Regions from separate parts of the Janthinobacterium sp. NKUCC08_JDC genome, predicted to be linked through region 1. Evidence: predicted binding sites of a transcription regulator. Region 1 holds the regulator's gene; each other region holds the start of a gene.
What was found. The regulator HrcA, encoded in region 1, represses chaperone genes, less so after heat shock. The targets are predictions, from matches to a motif close to TTAGCACTCNNNNNNNNNGAGTGCTAA.
Positions count from the first base shown of each region.

Region 2: groES (co-chaperone GroES) is a predicted target of HrcA. The motif match lies at 3,102-3,128, and genes of this name have one in related genera.
Region 3: rpoH (RNA polymerase sigma factor RpoH) is a predicted target of HrcA. The motif match lies at 4,603-4,629, and genes of this name have one in related genera.

Region 1 covers NZ_JAHKQW010000002.1:700,542-708,196, forward strand. The annotation lists gene KO538_RS09170 (outer membrane protein assembly factor BamE) at 1-610, opposite strand, end outside; gene fur (ferric iron uptake transcriptional regulator) at 806-1,237, shown strand; gene hrcA (heat-inducible transcriptional repressor HrcA) at 1,286-2,302, opposite strand; gene KO538_RS09185 (HAD family hydrolase) at 2,404-3,129, opposite strand; gene KO538_RS09190 (hypothetical protein) at 3,374-3,973, shown strand; gene KO538_RS09195 (hypothetical protein) at 4,015-4,596, shown strand; gene mmsB (3-hydroxyisobutyrate dehydrogenase) at 4,784-5,686, opposite strand; gene KO538_RS09205 (enoyl-CoA hydratase/isomerase family protein) at 5,711-6,853, opposite strand; gene KO538_RS09210 (enoyl-CoA hydratase) at 6,846-7,631, opposite strand; gene KO538_RS09215 (acyl-CoA dehydrogenase family protein) at 7,628-7,655, opposite strand, start outside.
Region 2 covers NZ_JAHKQW010000001.1:1,281,375-1,289,029, forward strand. The annotation lists gene KO538_RS05905 (GGDEF domain-containing protein) at 1-573, shown strand, start outside; gene KO538_RS05910 (EVE domain-containing protein) at 570-1,034, opposite strand; RNA gene ssrS (6S RNA) at 1,125-1,302, opposite strand; gene KO538_RS05920 (cell division protein ZapA) at 1,357-1,668, opposite strand; gene KO538_RS05925 (hypothetical protein) at 1,668-1,931, opposite strand; gene KO538_RS05930 (hypothetical protein) at 2,088-2,834, opposite strand; gene groES (co-chaperone GroES) at 3,369-3,659, shown strand; gene groL (chaperonin GroEL) at 3,710-5,359, shown strand; gene KO538_RS05945 (hypothetical protein) at 5,570-6,082, shown strand; gene KO538_RS05950 (GNAT family N-acetyltransferase) at 6,170-6,727, shown strand; gene KO538_RS05955 (oligopeptide:H+ symporter) at 6,809-7,655, shown strand, end outside.
Region 3 covers NZ_JAHKQW010000017.1:26,886-34,540, forward strand. The annotation lists gene KO538_RS26040 (ABC transporter ATP-binding protein) at 1-325, opposite strand, end outside; gene KO538_RS26045 (helix-turn-helix transcriptional regulator) at 336-1,028, opposite strand; gene KO538_RS26050 (cytochrome P450) at 1,105-2,208, shown strand; gene KO538_RS26055 (antibiotic biosynthesis monooxygenase) at 2,205-2,552, shown strand; gene KO538_RS26060 (hypothetical protein) at 2,556-3,008, opposite strand; gene KO538_RS26065 (hypothetical protein) at 3,187-3,453, shown strand; gene rpoH (RNA polymerase sigma factor RpoH) at 3,544-4,437, opposite strand; gene ftsX (permease-like cell division protein FtsX) at 4,837-5,757, opposite strand; gene KO538_RS26080 (cell division ATP-binding protein FtsE) at 5,754-6,497, opposite strand; gene ftsY (signal recognition particle-docking protein FtsY) at 6,508-7,575, opposite strand.

The DNA of each region.
Region 1 (7,655 bases):
CAGGCTCGGCGGCAGGCGCCGTTGCGGGTGCGGGTGCAACGTCAGGCTTACTCACAGGAATGGCAGGGGCGGCATCGGCTGGCACCGGCACGGCGCTTGGCGCCACCGGCAATGGCACGACGGCGGCAGGCACGTCGGCCTTGGCGACCTTGGCGAACGGCGACGGACCGGCGATACGGTCGATGTATTCTTTCTCCGTCGGCAAGTTGCCGCCTTCGAAACGTTCCACTTTACCATCCTTGCCGAAGTACACGACGACGCGGCTGCTGGTGGTTTCGCCACTGCCCCGGGCCAGGCGGAATGGGTAATCCCAGCGGTCGGCATGGAAGATATCGGTCAGCAGCGAGGTGCCGAGGACGAAGCGCACCTGGTCGCGCGTCATGCCCACTTTCAACTGGGCCAGCATCTCTTCGGAGACAAAGTTGCCTTGTTGAATGTCAGGACGATAGGGCGAGAAAAACCACATGAATTTTTGCAGCGGCGTAATAGTGGTCGTTTGTGCGCCCTGTTCGGGGACCAGTTCCTTGCCTTCTTTTTGAGCAGCTGCCGGCTTTTCGCCAAGGATGCCACGGCTGGCGCAGCCGGACATGGCCAGCGCGACACAGACCATGCCTGCCACGACTGGTGCTCGGAATGAAATACGGTGCCAGAGAGATGGCAATACAGCCGGTGTTACGCGCATAAATGACCTCAATTTGATGAACAAAACGCCAGGAGTGGCCGGCCTGCCAAAAAATGCATATTTTGGCACTCCCCGCTAAAACGCTATATGATAAAGCACCTGACCCACATACGAGCAACAAACATGAGTAACAATCCTAGTGATCTCAAGGCAAGCGGCCTGAAAGCCACCCTGCCACGGCTGAAGATACTCGATATCTTCCAGAGTAGCCCGGTACGCCACCTGACGGCGGAAGACGTCTACAAGATTCTGCTGGCCGATAATATGGATGTCGGCCTGGCAACTGTCTACCGCGTCCTGACCCAATTCGAACAGGCAGGCTTGCTCAACCGCAACCATTTTGAAACCGGCAAGGCGATTTTCGAACTCAACGAAGGCTCCCACCACGACCACCTGGTGTGCCTCGACTGTGGCCGGGTCGAAGAATTCTTCGACGAAGAAATCGAAATCCGCCAGCAAAAAGTGGCCGAAGAGCGCGGCTTCAAGATCGCCGAACACGCGCTGGCCATCTACGGCAACTGTACCAAGACGGCTTGCCCGCACAAAACCGCCTGATTCGTTCCGGCCGCTCCCATGGAGCGGCTGGCGCATCAGGCAGTACGATCAATGATGGCTGAGCGCGCTTGACAGCAACTTGGCCGTGATATCGACAATCGGGATGACGCGCTCGTAAGCCATGCGCGTCGGTCCGATCACTCCCAGCGTTCCCACGATCTTGCCGTTGACTTCATACGGCGCCGTCACCACGCTCATTTCATCCATCGGCACCAGGTTCGATTCGCCGCCGATGAAAATCTGCACGCCCGTCGCCTTGCTCGACACGTCGAGCAGCTGCATCAAGCCCGTTTTTTGCTCGAACATATCGAACATCTGGCGCAGCGAATGCATATTCGATGACAGATCGCTCACGCTGAGCAAGTTGCGCTCGCCGGAAATCACCATGTCGTCGCTATGGTCGGCCATCGCCTCGCTGCCAGCCTCCACGGCCGCCTGCATCAGGCTGCCCATGTCGTCGCGCAACTGGCGCAGCTCGCCCTGCAGGCGCACGCGCACGGCGTCGAATGACAGGCCGCCATAGTTCTGGTTGATGTAATTGGCCGATTGCACCAGTTGCGCCGGCGTATAGTCGGCCTCCGTCAGCAATAAACGGTTCTGCACGTCGCCGCCGGGCGCGACGATGACGAGCAGGATGCGTTTTTCGGACAGGCGCAGGAATTCGATTTGCTGGAACACGGATTCGCGGCGCGGGCTGAGCACGACGCCGGCAAACTGCGACAGCGACGACAGCATCTGCGCCGCGTTGGCGATGGTTTTTTGCGGCTGCGGCGTCTGCAGGCGCATGCGCGACTCCACCAGATGCTCGTCCAGATGCCGGACAGTCAGCAAGGTGTCGACAAAGATGCGGTAGCCACGCGGCGTGGGGATGCGTCCGGCCGAGGTATGCGGACTGGACACATAACCGAGCTCTTCCAGATCGGCCATGATGTTGCGGATCGTGGCTGGCGACAGGTCGAGGCCGGAAATTTTCGACAAGGCGCGCGAACCGACCGGCAGGCCGTCGGCGATATATCGCTCGACCAGGGCTTTCAGCAGTGTTTGGGCACGTGTATCGAGTTGCATGGTTTTTTATTAAGCAAGTATTTTGTTAAGCAAGCGGCAACGAAAGCGGCCGAACGTGCATCAACAGCGCCTATTATGCACGTTCGTCCGCCCGGCGGCGATCAATCTTCCAGTTGCCCCTGCAGCCACAGCAGCAATTCATCAAAGTTGGCGCAGATGGCGTCGGGCTGCACGCCGGCGGCCAGGTGGGCGTCGCTGCCCTTGCGGTTCATCCACACGGCACGCATGCCCGCCCCTTGCGCCCCCGTCACATCGAAATACAGATCGTCGCCGACATACACGGCTTCATGGGGCGCCACGCCCAGCGCGGCGCAACCGGCCAGGAAGATGCTGGCGTCGGGCTTGGCCACACCGAAATCGCTGGCGGCGATCGATACCTTGAAATGCTGCGCCAGGCCGATAATTTCAAGGTCCGCATTGCCATTCGAAATGGAGCCGACCAGCATGCGCTGGCCCATCCAGGCCAGGCCAGGCAAGACGTCGTCATACGGCTGGACGCGATGGCGCGCCGCCAGGAACTGCGCGATGGCGCCATCGACCAGGGCCGGATCCTCGCCGGCGGCCTCGAAGGCGGTCAGCAAGCCCGCGCGGCGCAACTCGATCAGGTTGCCATGAAAATGCGGTTGTTCATTGAGCATGGCCAGGCGGTGCTGGCGCAGCACCTCGATGGAAAACTGCTGCGCCACCTTGGGCGCATGCGTGGCCAGCCAGTCGTGCAGCAGGGTTTCGGCGGCGGCAATCACGGGCGCGATGGGCCACAGAGTATCGTCGAGGTCGAACAGGATGGCCTTGGGCGGCACGGCAGGTTTTACAGGAGCAAGGGACATGGGATTCACGGTGGATGCCGCGCCACAGTGCGCAGCCTGCATCTATTGTCGCACCGATCGCCGCCACCGGCATCGCTGCGCCCCCGTGAAATGGGGCCGGGCCAGCGCTTCCCGGCGAAAAATTGTTACAGGGTGATACAAGGCAAGATCATTCAGCTTGCCAGATAGACTAAAATAGGCGCCATTCCAATGCGGCGCCAGCGTCCGCGTTGCGCTACCCAACCTAATTCGTTTTGGAGAATGTATGAAAAATTTGTACCTGCGCTCGATGCTGGCGGCGGCTTGCGCCGTCACATTGGCAGCCTGCGGCGGCAGCGGCGGCAACCTGTATCTGAGTGGCCAAGTGTCCAATCTGGCAAAAGACGGCCTGATTCTCCTCAATGACGGCGAACGCTTGCCGGTCTCCGCAGGCCAGACCTCGTTTGTTTTCACCAAGCTGGTCAACACCGATGACCGCTACGACATCAGCATCGCACAACAGCCCAAAGGCGCCGTGTGCACGATTACCAATGGCGCAGGCAAGGCATCGAGCTATACCGTGACCACTGCCCTGGTGACTTGCACGACCAATACCTACCCGCTGAGCGGCACGATCACAGGCCTGACCGCCGACGGTTTGACCTTGGCCATTGGCAACGCCAGCACCAGCCCGCTGAAAGGCAGCACCAGCTATACGTTCCCGGCTGTCAATGACGGCATCGCCTACAATATTTCCATAGCGACGTATCCAGCGGGCCAGACGTGCAGTTTCGTGGGCTCTGCCAGCGCCAACGGCCGCGATGTCGTCGGCACCATGGGCTCAGCCGCCACGACCGGCGCCACACTGAACTGCACGGCGCAGTAAGCCACGCGATTCGTCACCACTATATTGGATTGGAGAAATACATGAAGTTATCCTGCCTGCGCCCACTCGCCGCGCTGCTGTTGACCCTGGGACTGGCTGCTTGCGGCGGCAAGGCCTCGTATGATGTCAGTGGCACCATCAGCAACTTGAACACCGACGGCCTGGTCCTGGCCAACGGCGGCGTCAATCTTCCGATTAAATCGGGCCAGACCTCGTTTACCTTTGCCAAGCGCATCGACTATGGCACCGACTACAACATCACCGTGCAGACCCAGCCAGCCCACATGACTTGCGCCATCAGTGGCGGGACCGGTTCGGCCGGTCATTACCTGAGCATCCAGGCAGCGGTCGTGTGCACGCAGAATAGCTACACGGTTGGCGGCACGGTGACTGGCCTGACAGCCGACGGCCTGGTCTTGATCAACGGCAATGCGCAAACCACGGTGGCCAAGGGCAGCACGACCTTCACCCTGGCATCGCGTGTTGCCGATGGCGACAAGTATGGCATCAGCGTATTTACCCAGCCAACCGGCTTGAAATGCAGCGTGGCGCCCAACACTGGCGTCGGCGTGATGGGCGAAGCGAACGTGACCACCGTGCAGATCGCCTGCAATCCGGGCTAACGCTGTGGCGCTGGCAGCCGCGACGCGGCTGCCAGGAAGAGATATCACTGAAGAATATAGTTGATATTCGAAAGATAAATTGGAGTTATATGTGGCGATGCAGCATAATGCATCTGTCTCCTCCAACTCTTCCAAGAATTGGATTTAGCCCGCTTTTACCAGCGGGCTTTTTTTTGCCCAAAATTCCTCAAGCGGGTTTATTCAAGTCCGGCTGCAGCATCTGCACGATGCTGGAGAAATCCTGCTGCGCATAACCGGCTTGCGCATGCATCTGGTACAACTGGCGCACCAGCCCGCCCAACGGCGTGGGCGCGTTCGCCGACAGGGCCGACTGCTGCGCCAGGCCCAGGTCTTTCAGCATCAGCGCCGTGCCGAAGCCGCCCGTGTAATTGCGCGACGCGGGCGTGCCGTCCATGACACCGGGCCACGGGTTGTACACTTCCAGGGTCCAGTTGCGGCCCGAACTCTTGGCCATGATGTCGGACAAGACTTTCGGATCGAGGCCATGCGCCACGCCGAGGTTCAGCGCCTCGGCCGTACCGGCCATTAAGATACCCAGCAGCATGTTGTTGCAAATCTTCGCTACCTGGCCCGCACCCGCCTCGCCCGCATGGAAGATGTTCTTGCCCATCTTTTCCAGTAATGGACGCGCCTGCTGCAAGGCCGCTTCGCTGCCGCCGACGATGAACGTCAGGGTGCCGGCCGCCGCGCCCGCCGTGCCGCCCGAGACGGGCGCATCGATCATGGCAAAGCCCCGCTCGCTGGCCGCCTGCGCCACTTGCCGTGCCACGTCGGCCGCGATGGTGCTGCAATCGATGAACAGGGCGCCGGGCTTGGCCGAATCAAGCACGCCGCCAGCCGCCAGGTACAGCTCCTGCACGTGCTTGTTGGCTGGCAGCATGGTGATGACGGCGTCGGCCGTCTGTACGGCCGCGCTGGCGGAAGCAGCCGCCGTGGCGCCCGCTTCAACGAGGGATGCGACGGCTGCTGGCGCCAGGTCGAAGACGGACACGTGGAAGCCGGCGGCCACCAGGTTGCGGGCCATCGGCGCGCCCATGTTGCCCAGGCCGATGAAAGCGATATGTTGCATTTTTTAAAGTCTCCTGTTGTTCTTTTAATGCAGGTCGCGCAAAGGATGGCTATCCCATGGCGCCGCGAAATATTCATTCAGATACGCATCGCCGACCTCGGCCAGGCTGGCCGGCTGCCACTGTGGCGCGTTGTCCTTGTCGATCAGCAAGGCGCGCACGCCTTCGCTGAAGTCCGCATGGGCGCAGCATTGCACGGCCACGATCAATTCCAGCTGGAACACTTGCGCCAAGCTCATGTGGCGTGTGCGGTCGCGCATGGCCCAGACCAAAGCGGCGGAAGTGGGCGCGCCCTTGTCCAGCGAGTGGGCCGCCTTTTGCAGCCAGGCCGACTCGCCGTCATACGCGGCAATGGCGGCCACCACTTCGGGCAAGGTGGGCGCTTGCGTCAAGGCGGCGATGGCGTCGAAGTTGGCGCGCACTTCGGAGACGGGCAGCATGGAGGCTGGCGCCGAGAAGCCGCGCAGCAAGCGGTCCAGCTGCTCGCCGTTCGTCTGCGGGCTGGCTTGCCATTGCGCCAGCGCCAGCGAGTCGAGCACCATGGCGCGCTCTTCCTGGCGCAGGAAATAGTCGCCGAGCCCTGTGAACAGGGCGTCGGCCGCGTTCATCGGCGCGCCCGTCAAGCCCAGGAACAGGCCGCTGCGGCCCGGCATGCGGCCCAGGAACCAGCTGCCGCCCACGTCCGGGAACAGGCCGATCGTGATTTCCGGCATGGCGATGCGCGTGCTTTCCGTTACGACACGGTGACTGGCGCCCGCCATCAGACCCAGGCCGCCACCCATGACGATGCCGCCGCCCCACACGAGCAGCGGCTTCACGTACGTATGGATGCGGTGGTCGAGCCGGTATTCCTCGGCAAAGAAGGCCAGCGCCTGCGGGTTCGGCACGACGCCCGGTTGCTCGGCAACTGCCGAACGCAGGCTGCGCACGTCGCCACCCGCGCAAAAGGCCTTGTCGGTCGACGAGTGCAGCACCACGCAGGCGATGGCGTCGTCACTGGCCCAGCGCACGAGGGCGCCATCGATGGCGCGTATCATGTCCAGGGTCAGCGCATGCAGGGATTTGGGCGCATCGAGGGTGATGACACCCAGCTTCATGCCGCCGGGACAATCGCGCTCCTCGATCTTCACCGTATCAATCAGGGTGCTTTCAGCCAAGATTTCAGCCATTGCGCCACTCCGCCGGACGTTTTTCCAGGAACGCTTGCACGCCCTCTTTCTGGTCTTGCGTATCGAACAGGCCCAGGAACAGGGTGCGTTCGTCGGGCAAGGAGTTGACCAATGGATGGCTGCGCGCGCCCTGGATCAGGGTCTTGCACGCCGTCACGCTGCTGGGGCTTTGGCGCGCCACCTTGGCGGCCAGGGCCAGCGCCGTGGCGGCAGCCTTGCCGGTTGGCACGACTTCTTCGACGAGGCCGATGGCCAGGGCCTTGGCTGCATCGACCCGCTCGCCGCATAAAATCATGCGCTTGGCCCAGCCTTCGCCCACCAGCCATGGCAGGTGCTGCGTGCCGCCCGCGCACGGCAGCAGGCCGACGGATGCTTCCGGCAAGGCCATCTGCGCGTGCTCCTCCGCGATGCGGATGTCGCAGGCCAGCGCGCATTCGAGCCCGCCGCCCATGGCATAGCCATTGATGGCGGCGATGCTGACGCCGCGAAACGCGGACAATGCCTCGAACGCCTCGCCAAACGCGGCGGCCATGGCAAACGCCGTGTCCTTGTTACCATCGGCAAACACGTTCAAGTCGGCGCCGGCCGAGAAGAACTTGGCGCCGCCCCCCGTAATCACGAGCGCATACACGTCCGGGTCGGCATTCAGGTCGGCCACCAGCTGCGTCAGCCCGTTCAGGCTGGCCAGGGTCCACGTGTGGGCCGGAGGATTATCGAGGGTCACCAGGGCCGTGTGGCCACGGCGTTCCAGCAGTAAATTTGTATACACTTTGCTCATCGTAAGGTCTCCGTGGCGCCGTCT
Region 2 (7,655 bases), on a different contig from region 1:
GCGCTGCGCTCGGCCACCCTGCAAAGCCGCTACATGCAAAGCGAACTGGCCTTGCGCGCCGCGCATGACAAGCTGGAAAAGCTGTCGCTGACGGATGGCTTGACGGGCATCGCCAACCGGCGCTGCTTCGACCAGACATTACAGCTGGAGTGGCAGCGCGCCGCGCGCAACCATCAAGGGCTGGCGCTGCTGATCATCGATATCGATTTCTTCAAAAGCCTCAACGATACCTTCGGCCACCCGTATGGCGACGCCTGCCTGGTGCGGATCGCGGCCGCCCTGCACTCGGCGCTGCCACGCGCCAGCGACCTGGCGGCACGCTTCGGCGGCGAGGAGTTTGCCGCCATCCTGCCCGCCACCGATGGCGACGGCGCGCTGGCCGTGGCGCACAAGATGCAGGAAGCGATCGCCGCGGCCGCCATCGTCCACGCGCCGTCGCGCGGCGGCCTGGTGACGGCCAGCATCGGCCTGGCACTGAGTGACGGCGGCCAGACGCCGGAACAATTGCTGGCCGCCGCCGACCAGGCCCTGTACCGGGCCAAGCAGAATGGCCGCAACCGGGTCGAAGCCTAGCCTTTCAGCTTATTGGTAATGACTTTCCATTGCGCCGGCGTCACGGGCGTGATCGACAGCCGGCTGCCCTTCTTGAGCAGCAGCATGTCTTCCAGCTCCGGCATCTGGCGCATCTCGGACAGGGGCAGCAGCGCCGTCTTCTTTACGCCGCGCACGTCGACGCTGATCCAGCGCGGCTGCTCCTGTGTGGCCTTCGGGTCGAAATATTTGCCGCCCTCTTCAAACTGGCTGTGATCGGGATACGCGCCGCTGGCCACTTCGGCCACGCCCGCCACGCCCGGCTGCGGGCAGCTCGAGTGATAGAACAGCACGCCATCGCCTGGCTGCATGCCATCGCGCATGAAGTTGCGCGCCTGGTAGTTGCGCACGCCGAACCACGGCATGGTGTGCTGGGGCGCGGCCATCAGGTCGTCGATGCTCACTTCATCGGGTTCGGATTTCATCAGCCAGTATTGTTTCATGCAGACTCCGTATCAAAGTGACAGGCGTAAAAAAACGGTTGCGCATCAATGCTGCAACCGTTTTCAGTTGTACTACCAAGTTACTGCGAATTGGGCCCCGCCTGTGCCGCTATGCCGGCATCCCGAACCAAACGGTTCAAGGTGGTCACGTTAGTTCAATTTCGGGTTCGTCGAACGAGCGACGCTCACTCCCATCAAACAAAATTCGCAACCGATGCGCATAAATGGTTCAAGGAATATATGGCAATCGCGAACACCGCAGGGTAGACCCAAGTTTACTCCTTTGATCGCGCATCGCAAAGACAAATCGTCGCGTGCACGCTTAAAAAAGGTTTTCCTGGGGCGTCAAAGCGCTATCGAGGACAGTATGCATGGCCGAGATTTTCTGCTTCACTTCCAGGATCGTCAATTCCGACAGCGGACCTTGCGGCGACTTCACGGAGAGGAATTCCGCAGCCACGCCCAGGGCGGCCAGCACGGCGATGCGGTCGTTGCCCTTGACCTTGCCCGCGTCGCGGATGGCTTTCATTTTGCTATCGAGATAGATCGCCGCTTCGCGCAGCGCGCGCTCTTCGCCGTCGCGGCACACCATGCTGTAGGACTGGCCCATGATATTGACATCGACACGCGGCATCACGCTTCCTTCTCGTTCTCGGCAATATAGGCGCCCGCTTCCGAAGCGGCTTGCTCCAGGCCGGCTTGCACCAGTTCGGGAATTTTTTCCAGCAAGGCTTCCACCCGCTCCTGCGCCTCGCGCATGCGCTGCACGTACAGGGCGTTCTCGGCGGCCAGCGCGGCGTTATCCTTGCGCAGTTGCGCGTTTTCACGGCGCAGCGCATGGGTCATTTCGGCCAGCAGGCCTATTTTGTCGGATAATTCGTTGAATTCGGAAATCATCCCGCCACTATAGGGCGGACGCTCCATGGGCGTCAATCGAATCACGCCGCTGTCACACATATTTACATCAATGCAGGTCAGTTGCCGTGAAATACACGCTTTTTCCGGCGCTTTTCGCCAAGTGCGCGCATCTGCCTGCGCCGTGATGGCAGCGTTTTACTCGTCGACGTAATCGGGTTCGATATCGAGTCCGCCATAGCGGTTTTCGCAAGAGCGGCGCGTCAGCGTCTGTTGTCCGCTCTTGCCGTCAAGCACCATCGTCAAATCGCGGCAAGTACGGCCGTAGCTGCCAGGTTTGCCGTCCGTGCCCGAGGGCGTCAGGCGCACCGCCAGCGGTACCGCATTGCCCAGTCCCTTGTTGCTCCACTGGCGCGTCTTGCCATCCTCTTCATCTTTCAAGGTGCGCACGGCGGCCGTCAACAGGGCTTGCTTTTCCTTGGCATTCAGCTTGGCGATGGTGACGTCGGACAGGAAAGGCGGATACACGACGGGCGCCGGATCTTTGCCCTGCACATCCCAGCGGCCGCTGCTCTGCGAACAGGTGCGGCGGCTCAGGTCCTGCGTTTTACCAGCTGCCGTGACGACGAATTTCAAGTCGCGGCACACATGCGCCTTCAGGCTGTGCTCCGTCATGCCGGAATTGCTGAAGTTATACGTGACTTTGACCAGCACGCCGCTATCGCCGCCGTTGTCCCACACGTGCGCTTCCTGGTCGTCGTCATCCTTGTTCAAGTCATTGAACAGGCCACCCAGCAGCATTTCCTTTTGCTGCGGCGTCAGGGAAGCCACGGTGATCTCGTCGACGATGGTGGGTGTTTGCGCGGCGGCATTGCCCAGGCAGGCAAGGCCGAGAACAGTGGCGCCCAGCAGGCGCAGGGCGGTACGGGAAGTGGTCGATGGCATGGCGTGCTTTCTCGTGCAGGTGGCGATATATGGCGATATTGATATGCAATTACAATCATCTTATCAAAGTCCATAGTAAAACTGTGTTTCCTGTACGTACAGGAACGCCGTTCGCCTGACGGGCATGCTAGAGTCGCGCCTGTTGCTGACGCCCGGGAACGAGGCTTGCGTTTGCGCAAACCCTGCGTAAATGCAGGCTGCGCAGAACGTCTAAGCTTATCTTCCCGGAGAATAAGCCCTTGAATAAGCCCCCTACCGTCCCTATAATTAGCACTCGTTAGTAGAGAGTGCTAACAAACTCTTTCGTAGCAATCCTCAGGACATGATGGTGTCTGCCGGGCAACAGCAGGGAACGCTACGCGGCGGGCGACGCCGCGATGCCACCACTGCCTAGCTGGCACGCACTCGATGACATGGGGTTTGCTTGACCGTTGCGGGCTGCTTTCAACGGCGGTCACTGAAAGCACGCCTGGCGCTGTGCCAGGCATGTATTCATTTAGCAACACCTATCCATTGAACTTTAAGGAGTTTTGTATGAATCTGCGCCCATTGAACGATCGCGTCATCGTCAAACGCCTCGACCAGGAAACCAAAACTGCGTCCGGCCTCATCATTCCTGATGCAGCTGCTGAAAAACCGGATCAAGGCGAAGTCCTTGCCGTAGGCAATGGCAAGATTCTCGACGACGGCAAAGTCCGTCCTCTGGATGTCAAAGTAGGCGACCGCGTCCTGTTCGGCAAATACGCTGGCCAAACCGTCAAAGTTGACGGCGATGAGCTGCTGGTCATGCGCGAAGAAGACATCATGGCGATCGTCGTCAAGTAATTGTTTCCACGTTGTAGACAGATACATCCCGAAACTCAGGAGAATTGAACATGGCAGCTAAAGAAGTAGTATTCGGCGACGCAGCGCGCGCCAAGATGGTCGAAGGCGTCAATATCCTCGCCAACGCAGTCAAAGTCACCTTGGGCCCGAAAGGCCGCAACGTCGTTCTGGAGCGCTCGTTCGGCGCCCCTACCGTCACCAAGGATGGTGTGTCGGTAGCGAAAGAAGTTGAACTCAAAGACAAGCTCATGAACATGGGCGCGCAAATGGTCAAGGAAGTTGCTTCCCGCACCAGCGACAACGCCGGCGACGGCACCACCACCGCAACCGTGCTGGCACAAGCCATCGTGCGCGAAGGCATGAAGTTCGTTGCCGCCGGCATGAACCCGATGGACCTGAAGCGCGGTATCGACAAGGCTGTTGCAGCCACCGTCGAAGAGCTGGCGAAAATCGCCCGTCCTTGCACCACGACCAAAGAAATCGCCCAGGTTGGCGCGATCTCGGCGAACTCGGACTACTCGATCGGCGAGCGTATCGCTGAAGCGATGGAAAAAGTCGGTAAAGAAGGCGTCATCACCGTGGAAGACGGCAAGTCGCTGAACGACGAGCTGGACATCGTTGAAGGCATGCAGTTCGACCGCGGCTACCTGTCGCCATACTTCATCAACAACCCAGAGAAACAAGTTGCCGTACTGGACAGCCCATTCGTCCTGCTGTGCGACAAGAAAATCTCGAACATCCGTGACCTGCTGCCGGTACTGGAACAAGTCGCAAAAGCTGGCCGTCCACTGCTGATCATCGCAGAAGACATCGAAGGCGAAGCGCTGGCGACCCTGGTTGTGAACAACATCCGCGGCATCCTGAAAACCTGCGCAGTGAAAGCACCTGGCTTCGGCGACCGCCGCAAAGCCATGCTGGAAGACATCGCTGTCCTGACCGGCGGCCAAGTGATCGCTGAAGAAGTCGGCCTGACCCTGGAAAAAGTGACCCTGGCCGAACTGGGCCAAGCGAAACGCATCGAAGTGGGCAAAGAAAACACCATCGTCATCGATGGCGCCGGCGAAGCTGCCTCGATCGAAGCACGCGTGAAACAAGTGCGTGTACAGATCGAAGAAGCAACCTCGGACTACGACCGTGAAAAACTGCAAGAACGCGTCGCCAAACTGGCTGGCGGCGTTGCCGTGATCAAGGTTGGCGCAGCCACCGAAGTCGAAATGAAAGAGAAAAAAGCCCGCGTTGAAGATGCACTGCACGCTACCCGCGCTGCCGTGGAAGAAGGCATCGTGCCAGGCGGCGGCGTAGCCCTGCTGCGCGCACGCGCCAACATCACGGTCAAGGGCGACAATCCTGATCAAGACGCTGGTATCAAGATCGTCCTGCGCGCAATGGAAGAGCCACTGCGCATGATCGTGCAAAACGCTGGCGAAGAAGCTTCGGTCGTCGTGGCAGCCGTACTGGCTGGCACGGGCAACTACGGCTACAACGCTGCCAACGGCACGTATGGCGACATGGTTGAAATGGGCGTCCTTGACCCAGCCAAAGTGACCCGTTCGGCGCTGCAAAACGCCGCTTCGATCGCTTCGCTGATGCTGACGACCGACTGCATGGTCTGCGAAATCGCTGACGACAAAGCAGGCGGCGGCATGGGCGGCGGCATGGGTGGTATGGGCGGCATGGGCGGCATGGACGGCATGATGTAATGTGCGGCGGCCAGTCGCGCAGGCGACGGCGCGACTGGCCGCATACGCCGGGACAGGGCTGGCAGACCAAAAGCTGTCAGCGCCTCCCCGGCGGCCCCGAAAGCCACCTTCTACGGAAGGTGGCTTTTTTTCGTCTATGAATTTGGCAAACCCGTTTGGCAAACCCGTTGGCAAGCCCGGCGATTGCCCGCCTGCCCGTTTTGCTTTAGCATGGCCGCCATCGTCGTTCTTTCTCATCCCACCATCATGCCGCCACGCGCCTCTTCTTCCAAAACCACCATCATCGCCGGCATCCTGGCCGGCTTGCTGGCCGCCGGCCTCGGCGCTTTCTACCTGCACCAGCAATCCGCGCCGCACGGTGACCATGCCAAGGCCTCAAGCAGCCAGACGACGGCGCAAGAACAGAACGCACGCGCCGTCGATGCCTTGCTGGCTTTGCCGGAAATCAAGGCCTGGTCGGCGCATATCGAAAAGGCTTCGGGCGGCCGCGCGCACGGCGCCGTGATGGAAACGTCGCCCGAGACGCGCCTCATCGATGGCGTCGCCTGCTATCAGCTGAGCTTTTTCGAAAGCACGCCCGATGCGGCGCACCGCTGGGAAAGTTTCGTCGTCACGCCCGACGGCAAGCGCATCCTCGTCGACGACACCGTCAGCGGCGACCTGATCAGCCTGGAACAATGGCGCAAGGACAACGCGCCCATGCAGCGCATCGCCACGCAGTAACGCCCTACACCGGCGAGCCTTGCGGCGGGACGCTGGCGTTGCAGCGCAAGCTTTACTTTCTGGCATCGAAGACCGATACTCGCCCACATGCCCGCCATCACTGTCCGCCCCCTCACGCCAGACGACGCCAGCGCCTACCGCGCGCTGCGCCTGGCCGGCATCGCCGAACTGCCCGCCGCCTTCTGCACCACGCATGCGGCGGAAAGCGGCTTGCCCTTGGCACAGATAGCCGAGCGCTTGCGCACCACATCGCACCAAATAATATTTGGCGCTTTCGACAAGGAACAATTGATCGGCATTGCCGGCCTGCGCCGCGAACCGATTGCCGTCGTGCATGACAAGGCCAGCCTGTGGAGCGTGTACGTGGCGCCGCAGGCACGCGGCTGCGGCGCGGGACGGCAACTGGTGCAGGCAGCCATCGCGCACGCCTGCGGCGTGCCCGAACTGGCCCGCGTGCGCCTGGCCGTGGCACAGGACAACAACGCGGCATTGACCCTGTACCTGGGCTGCGGTTTTACCCTGGCGGACGGTCCCGCATCGGATGGCATGCTGCAAATGCAACTATTACTGCCCCGCCCTGCCCTTGCAAGTGCCGAAAGTAATGTCTTTATGAAAATCAATACCTTACAAATCCCTGCGAAATAGCGGACAGGCCGTTTTTTCTGTTGCAAGCAAACGCGGCAGGCCTTAGCATCGCGGCTTACAAAAAAAACTTGGGGAGAGCCAATGTCATCGGCCGAGACACAAACCGCCACGGGCAAAATGCCCCGGCAAATACCGTACATCATCGCCAACGAAGGCTGCGAACGCTTCAGCTTTTACGGCATGCGCAACATCCTGACGCCATTCCTCATCAGCACCTTGCTGCTGATGATCCCGATCGACCAGCGCACGGGCGAAGCCAAGCACGTGTTCCACACCTTCGTCATCGGCGTGTATTTCTTCCCGCTGCTGGGCGGCTGGCTGGCCGACCGCTTCTTTGGCAAGTACAACACCATCTTCTGGCTCAGCCTCGTGTATTGCGCCGGCCATGCCTGCCTGGCCCTGTTTGAAAACAGCGTCAACGGCTTCTATTTCGGCCTGTTCCTGATCGCCTTCGGTTCCGGCGGCATCAAGCCGCTGGTGGCCTCGTTTGTCGGCGACCAGTTCGACCAGACCAATAAGCACAAGGCCAAGCTGGTCTTCGACCTGTTCTACTGGATCATCAACTTCGGCTCCTTCTTCGCCTCGCTGCTGATGCCGCTGTTCCTGAAAAAGTATGGCCCGTCGATCGCCTTCGGCATCCCCGGCCTGATGATGCTGGCCGCCACCATCGTCTTCTGGATGGGCGCCAAGAAATACGTGCACGTGCCGCCAGCGCCGCCGAACCCCGATTCGTTTACCCGCGTGGCCCGCACGGCCCTGCTGGCCCGCGTCGATGGCGGTTCGCGTCCCGGCCTGTACGTGGCCTACGTCGGCGTGATCGGCGCCCTGTATGCGTTCTACAGCATTCCTGAATGGGGCTTCGTGATTTCCGCGTGTACCGCGCTGGTCTTGCTGCTGGCCTTCGGCAGCATCGGCACGGCCATGCAGC
Region 3 (7,655 bases), on a different contig from region 1:
CTTCCGTGCGCGAAAAACCATGCATTTCGGCCACGAATTGCAGGATTTCGCGGCCCCGCAAATAATCGTAAAAGATGGGATTGTCGGGTAAATAGCCCACCTTGCGCTTGACGGCGGCGCCGTCGCGGTGGCAATCGAGGCCGTCGACCAGCACGCGCCCGCTGCTGGGCACGAGGATGCCCATCAGCATGCGGATGGTGGTGGTCTTGCCCGCCCCGTTCGGGCCCAGGAAGCCGAAGACTTCCCCTTTGCCCACTTGCAAGGTCAGCGGCTTGACGGCTTCGAAGCTGCCGTATTGTTTTGCCAGGTCCTGGAAGGCGATCATCGTGTGTCCCTCAGCAAGCGCCGAAGGCGGTCAGCAGGCGCCGCTCGCCGGCCGGCGTGATGCGCAGGGCGCGGCTGTCGAGTTCGCGCTCGGCCCAGCGTTGGCGCAGGGCCAGTTGCAGCAGGGCGGCTCCCAGCGCGCCGCCCAGGTGGGCGCGGCGTTCGCTCCAGTCCAGGCAGGCACAGGCGAAGCGGCGGCGCTGTCTGAGCAATTGCGGCACGTCGATGCCCAGGGCCGCCATGCCGGCCGCGCCCGCTTCCGACAGACGATATTCTCCGCCATCGTCCAGCAGCCAGCCCTGTGCGTGCAACTGGTCGTGCAGGGCGACGGCGACGGTGCCGGCCATGTGGTCGTAGCAGGTGCGCGCATGGCGCAGGCGGTCCGGCGTGGAGGGCGTAAACGGCGTTGCCGGCACGCCGGCCACCACCAGCAGCGCCTCGAGGGCTTGGCCCACTTCCGCGCTGGCCAGGCGGTAATAGCGGTGCTTGCCCTGCGCCACCATCGACAGCAAGCCATCGTCGCGCAAGCGCGCCAGATGGGCGCTGGCCGTCGAGGCGCCCACTTCGGCCAGCGTCGACAATTCCGTGGCCGTGCGCGCATGGCCATCGAGCAGGCTGCACAGCATGCGCGCGCGGGCCGGTTCGGCGATGGCGCCGGCCAGTTGCGCCAGGCCCATGTCGGCCGACGGAAGTTTGTCATCCATGATTCGTTCGCTGGCGAAGTGTTGTGGTGGAAGGACCAGCATACTCGTGTCCCCACTTCACTGCAATGGAATGCGCATGCATCTCGCCGCCCCCGCCGACCCTTTTTCCGCCGTCACCCATGCGGCGCCGTATGACTACTATCGCCGCCTGGCGGACGGCCCGCCGCTGCGTTTCGATGCGGCACTCGATTGCTGGCTGGCGACGGGCGCGGCCGGCGTGCGCGTCGTGCTCGAGCATCCCGCGTGCCGCGTGCGCCCGCCGGGACTTGTCGTGCCGCAGAACTTGGCAGGCACGCCGTGCGGTACTATTTTTGCCGAACTGGTGCGCATGAACGATGGCGAGCGGCATGCCGTGCCGAAACAGGCGCTGGCCCGCGCCTTGGCCCAGGTGGACCTGGCGCGGCTGCAGCGGCAGGTCGCACATCTCGCTGGTGACCGCGTTCCCGCCAGCGCCGCCCAGCTCAACGAGGCGATTTTTCAACTGCCCCTGTTCGCCATGGCCCAATTGCTGGGCTTTGCGCCAGCGCAATGGCCGGCGCTGGCCGCCTGGACGCGTGATTTTGTTGCCTGCCTGTCGCCGCTGAGCAATGGTGAACAACTGGCCGGCGCGCAGGAGGCGGCCGATTCCCTGCTGCAAGGTTTTGGCCACTTGCTGCGCGAGGGCAACGCGAGGCCGGGCAGCCTGCTGGCCAGTATCGCGACAGAGACCGATGCTATGGGGAGCGGCTTGCTGGCCAACCTCGTGGGCTTGTTGTCGCAGACGTGCGACGCCACGGCCGGCTTGCTGGGCAATGCCATCGTTGCCTTGCACGCGCAGCCGGAGTTGCTGCCGCAACTGTGCGCATCGCCTGAGCGGTGGCCGGCCATGCTGCGCGAAGTCAGCCGCCATGATCCCTCGATCCACAACACGCGCCGCTACACGGCGCAAGACGTGGAGTTCGATGGCGTGCACGTGCCGGCCGGGCAGATGATCGTCGTCGTGCTGGCCAGCGCCGGCCATGCGAAGTTGGGCTTTGGCCATGGCCGCCACCTCTGCCCTGGCCAGTCCATCGCGCACGCCATCGCCATGGCTTGTTTGCAGGCGTGGGCCGACGGGCTGGAAGACATGGCGTTGGCGTGGCGTTATCAAGCGTCGCTGAACGCCCGCATCCCCGTGTTTACGCAAGGAGCGAGCGCATGATTGCCGTGATCTTCGAAGTCTGGCCTAGCGCCGAAGGGCGCCAGCAGTATCTGGATCTGGCTGCCGCGCTGCGGCCCTTGCTTGATGAAGTCGATGGTTTCATTTCCATCGAGCGCTTCAGCAGCTTGAGCGATCCAGGCAAATTGCTGTCGCTGTCTTTCTTTCGCGACGAGGTGGCGCTGGCGCAGTGGCGGCAGCTGGAAGCGCACCGCGCGGCGCAAGCGGCTGGCCGGCAGGGCGTATTTGACGATTACCGGCTGCGCATCGCCGCCGTCGTGCGCGATTACGGCATGCTGGACCGGCAACAGGCGCCGACCGACAGCCGCCAGCGCCACGATGCCTAGCGCTTAGCGGGGCAGGGCGCCCTGCGTGATCTTGACCTTGACCCGGTAGTTGGGCTCGGCTGTGTTAAGTGCGGGCGGCGTGGCCGGGTCGACGTCGAGCAAGGTAAACGTCAGGTGGTTGACAGTGACGGAACTGGAAGCGCCCGGCATGGAATCGGACAGGACGATGTCCGTGGCGCCTGCACTGTTGAGCAAACTGAAACTGTAGCTGACGTAGCCTTTCCATACGCACACGGCGCCCTTGCGGCAGCGGCTGTCGTTGACGCGCTCGAGTTTCAGGGTATCGGTAGCCGTGATGGCGACCTGTTCGCCCGGCGACAGCACGTGGGTGACGCTGCGCGGCGTGTTTTCCGCGTCGCCGGCGCTGCCGGCCGCGCCGCAGCCGGCCAGCACGGCCAGGCAGGCGAAGAACAGGGGAAGCAGCACGGTGCGGCAAGAGCGGGTCAGATATTGCATGTTTTTCCTTTCAGGTAGAGCGTCCCGGGCGTGCCTGTGCACGCGTGGGATAAAATGATAGTAACAAAATGATATTTTTCTGGCGCACTATTGGCGTGCTGCCGATGAATTGACGCGCCAGCCACGCGGCGCGCCGATTACTGCGTAAAATGGCTGTTTTGAAAATCAGGAAACAACCATGAAAAAAACCGACCTGGCCAAAAGCGATGCCAAGAAACTGATGGGAAAGATGAATGTTCCCGGCGCCGGTGCATTCGGTAAGGAAGCGGTGGTCGTCGACCGCCGCGAGCAGCGCAAGCGCGACCAGGCCCTGGGCCTGGTGCCATTCGCCGTCAAGCTGAACAGCGATCTGGTCTTGCAATTGCAGACCCTGGCCAAGGAGCGCGGCGCAGATCTAAATGAATTGGTCGCCGAAGTCCTCGTCAAGGGCTTGGCCGCAGCTTAATGGGCTGCCATGTTTATCTGTTGATAAACATCAACTTGTAAAACTAAAAGGCGCCTTGCGGCGCCTTTTGCATTGCGGCATTGCTTGCGATTAGACCCAGGCGGCCAGGGCGCCCTTCATTTTTTTCAGCGCCGCCACTTCGATCTGGCGGATGCGTTCGGCCGATACGCCGAACTCTTCTGCCAGCGCGTGCAGGGTAGCGCCCGAGCCGTCGTCGTTGGCCAGCCAGCGCGCTTCGATGATGCGGCGCGAACGGGCGTCCAGCTTGCTCAAGGCCGTTTCCAGGCCTTCCGATTGCAAACGCGTCACTTGTTCCGCTTCCAGCACCTTGGTCGGCTCGCTTTGCTCCGACGACAGGTAGGCGATCGGCGAAAACTTGTCGTCTTCATCGTCGGTCGGCGATTCCAGTGCAATGTCGCGGCCGCTCAAACGCGTTTCCATCTCGATCACTTCTTCGCGCTTTACGTCGAGCAGCTTGGCCAGCGCATCGATCTGCTTCGGCGTCATCGCGTCCAGGCCCGTCTTGTGGCTGCGCAGGTTGAAGAACAGCTTGCGCTGTGCCTTCGTCGTCGCGACCTTGACCAGGCGCCAGTTTTTCAGGATGTACTCATGCATCTCGGCCTTCACCCAGTGCATGGCGTACGACACCAGGCGCACGCCCTGGTCCGGATCGAAACGTTTCACGGCTTTCATCAAACCGATATTGCCTTCCTGAATCAGGTCGGCATGCGGCAAGCCATAGCCCAGATAGCCGCGGGCAATCGAGACCACCAGGCGCAGGTGCGACAGCACCAGCTCTTGCGCGGCGGCCAGGTCATTTTTTTCGCGCAGGCGTTTCGCCAGCGAAATTTCTTCGTCGTGGGTCAACATGGGCAGGCGGTTCACGGCCGAAATATAGGCGTCGATATTGCCCAGATTGCCAGTGAAACCGAGGCCCAGCGCATTACTTTTGGTCGGAACCAATGCGGACGTTGCGGACATCATAGTCATGTTTTCTCCCTCGTAGTCTTGCTTTGTTCCAGTTGGCCACGTCACGCGACGTGGTCCTGTTGTCTGTTCGTTTTTGCGTATCCGGTCTTGCACTTTGCAGAGCGCGGCACCATCTTCATCTGGCGCCCATGGCGCTACTGCCTTTGGTATGTCCCTATATTAGCACTCTCTGCCTGAGAGTGCCAATCAGCACATTTAATCGTCCTGATAGCCTAAATACTATGGCGGATTAATGCTTGATATATATCTCTGAACAGCGATTTGACCACGTAGCTAGTCTACGGCCTCTGGCTGAAGCGAGCCTTAAGAATACTTGCTTAATATCAAGATAACAGCAGACGGGGGAGGGTGACGCGCATGGCGGCACCGAAGGCGCCGCCATGGAAGGGATGGTCAGTTCAGGCGCGCCAGGTGGCGCTGCACGCAGAGGAAGGCGCCGATCAGGCCCAGGCCGGCGCTGACGGCCAGCAAGCCCGCCATCGGCAGCGGCGCCAGCGGCACCAGTTGGAATTCGGACGCATACAGGCGCGCAAACTCGGCAATCGCGGTATTCAGCGGTTGCAAGGCCAGCGCCACGGCGCCCAGGGCCAGCGCGCCGGCGCACAGGCCCAGCAGAGCACCCGTGTAATAGAAGGGGCGATGGATGAAGGTGTCCGTCGCGCCGATCAGTTTCGAGATGCTGATTTCATCGCGCTGCTGCATCACTTGCAGGCGGATGGTATTGAAGACCACGGCGATCACGGCCACGCCCAGGGTGATGGCCAGCAGCAGCAGCACCAGGCGCAGCACGCCCAGCAGGGCCGCCAGGCGCTTGACCCAGGCAGAATCGACTTGCGCCGATTCCACGCCGGGCAAATGGCGCAGCTGTTCCGCCACCGCATCGACGTCCTGCGCTTCGCTGGCGCTGCTGAAGGCGTCGAGTTTCAGCACATAGCTGTCGGGCAAGGGATTGTCGCCCAGGGTGCTCAGTACATCGGCCAGGCCATTCTTGTTTTTCAGCGTGTCGAGCGCCTGTTCGCGCGGGATGAAGACGATCTTTGCCTTTTGCTCGCCCACGATCTTGCGCATGGAACTGGCCAGGGCCACGGCTTGTTCGCGCGGCGTGTCGATCTTCAGGAAGACGCTGATTTCCGGATCGACCGACATCTGTTCCGACATCGGGCGCACATTGTCGAGCATGGTCAAGCCGGCGAACGGCAGCGACAGGGCAATGGCGACGACGACGACGTTCAACAGAAAGCCGCCCGGCGACTTGCGTAAATGAATCAGCGCCGAGCCCAGCGCGAAGCGGTGTTGACGGAACCAGCCTCTCATGGCTGTTCTCCCTGCGCGTCGTCCAGGCCGGGGGGCGGTGCAAAATCGGGATCGGGCGGAGCGAAGACGGGCGCTTGCGTGGCCTTGTCGATGGCGACCAGCTGGCCGTTTTTCAGGTGGATCACGCGGGCGGCGGCGTCGAGCATCTGTTCGTCATGGCTGGAAATGAGGCAGGTCACGCCCACCGAGTGGAAGGCTTTCAGGGCGTCGAGCACCTTGTTGGCGCTGGCGCGGTCCAGGTTGGCCGTCGGTTCGTCGGCCAGGATGATCTGCGGCCGGTTGACGATGGCGCGCGCGATCGACACGCGCTGCTGCTCGCCGCCCGACAGCGACAGCGGCCGCGCCATGGTGCGGTCCAGCAATCCCACCTTGTCGAGCGCGGCGCGCGCGCGCTGTTCCGCGGCAACTTTATGCGCGCCGACGACGAGCAGCGGCAGCATGACGTTGGCCAGGATGGAGCGGTCGTTCAATAACTTTTGCTGCTGGAAGATCAGGCCCATGTTGCGACGCAGGAAGGGCACGCCGGCCGGCTTGATCTTCGCCATGTCCTGGCCATTGACGATCAGCTTGCCCGAAGTGGGGCGTTCCATGGCGGCGATCATTTTCAGCAAGGTGGATTTGCCGGCGCCGGACGGGCCGGCCAGGAACACCAGCTCGCCCTTGGCAATACTGAGCGAAATGTCGCTGAGCGCCACGGCATCGGAGGAGTATTGCTTGGAGACGTGCTGAAATTCAATCATGTAGGTAGGCTTATCCGAGCAGCGCTTCGACAAATTCGGCAGCCACGAAAGGCTGCAAGTCTTCAATTTTCTCACCGATGCCGATGAAATACACGGGCACGGGACGTACGCGGGCAATCGCCGCCAGCACGCCGCCCTTGGCGGTACCGTCCAGCTTGGTGATCACCAGGCCACTCAACTGCAGGGCATCGTCGAACGCCTTCACTTGCGTGAGGGCGTTCTGGCCAGTGTTGCCGTCGATGACGAGCAGGGTTTCATGTGGCGCGCCATCCATGCCCTTGCCGATCACGCGCTTGATTTTCTTCAATTCTTCCATCAGGTGCAACTGCGTCGGCAAGCGTCCCGCCGTGTCGACCATGACCACGTCGATGCCGCGCGCCTTCGCCGATTGCACGGAGTCGTAGGCCACGGCGGCCGGGTCGCCCGATTCCTGCGAAATCACGGTGACGTTATTGCGCTCGCCCCAGACCATCAGCTGTTCGCGCGCGGCGGCGCGGAAGGTGTCGCCCGCAGCCAGCAGCACGGACTGGTTGTTCGACTGCATGTGCTTGGCGAGCTTGCCGATGGTGGTGGTCTTGCCGGCGCCATTCACGCCGGAAATCATCATCACGAGCGGCTTGTGACGGCCCAGCTCGAAGCGCTTTTCCAGTGGCGAGAGCAGCTCGATCAGCAGCACTTTCAGCGCGGCCTTGACGGCGGCGGCGTCGAGCAGCTTGTCTTCCTTGACCTTTTTCTTCAATTCCGTGAGCAGGAATTCCGTGGCGTCAATGCCGGCGTCCGACATCAGCAGCGCCGCTTCCAGCTCTTCGTACAGGGCGTCGTCGATCTTTGCGCCGACGAACAGCACGGACAAGGTGTTCGAGGTTTTCGACAAGCCGGCCTTCAGGCGCGTCATCCACGATTTTTTCTCGGGTTCGGCGGCCACGATCACGGGCACGAGCTCGGCCGGCGCGCCGCTCAGCGGTGCAGCGGACGGGGCTGCTGCTGGCGCGGCAGGCGGCGTGGTGGCGGGAAGGACGAGGGGCTCGGCTGGCGCAGCCTCGGGAGCGATGGGTTTTTTCTTGAAGAAACTAAACATGGATGTGTGGTGGCGGGTGCTGACCTAAGGCCCGGCGGCGCCGGACACTGTTGATCCGGCTATTCTACCAGAGCGCGCCC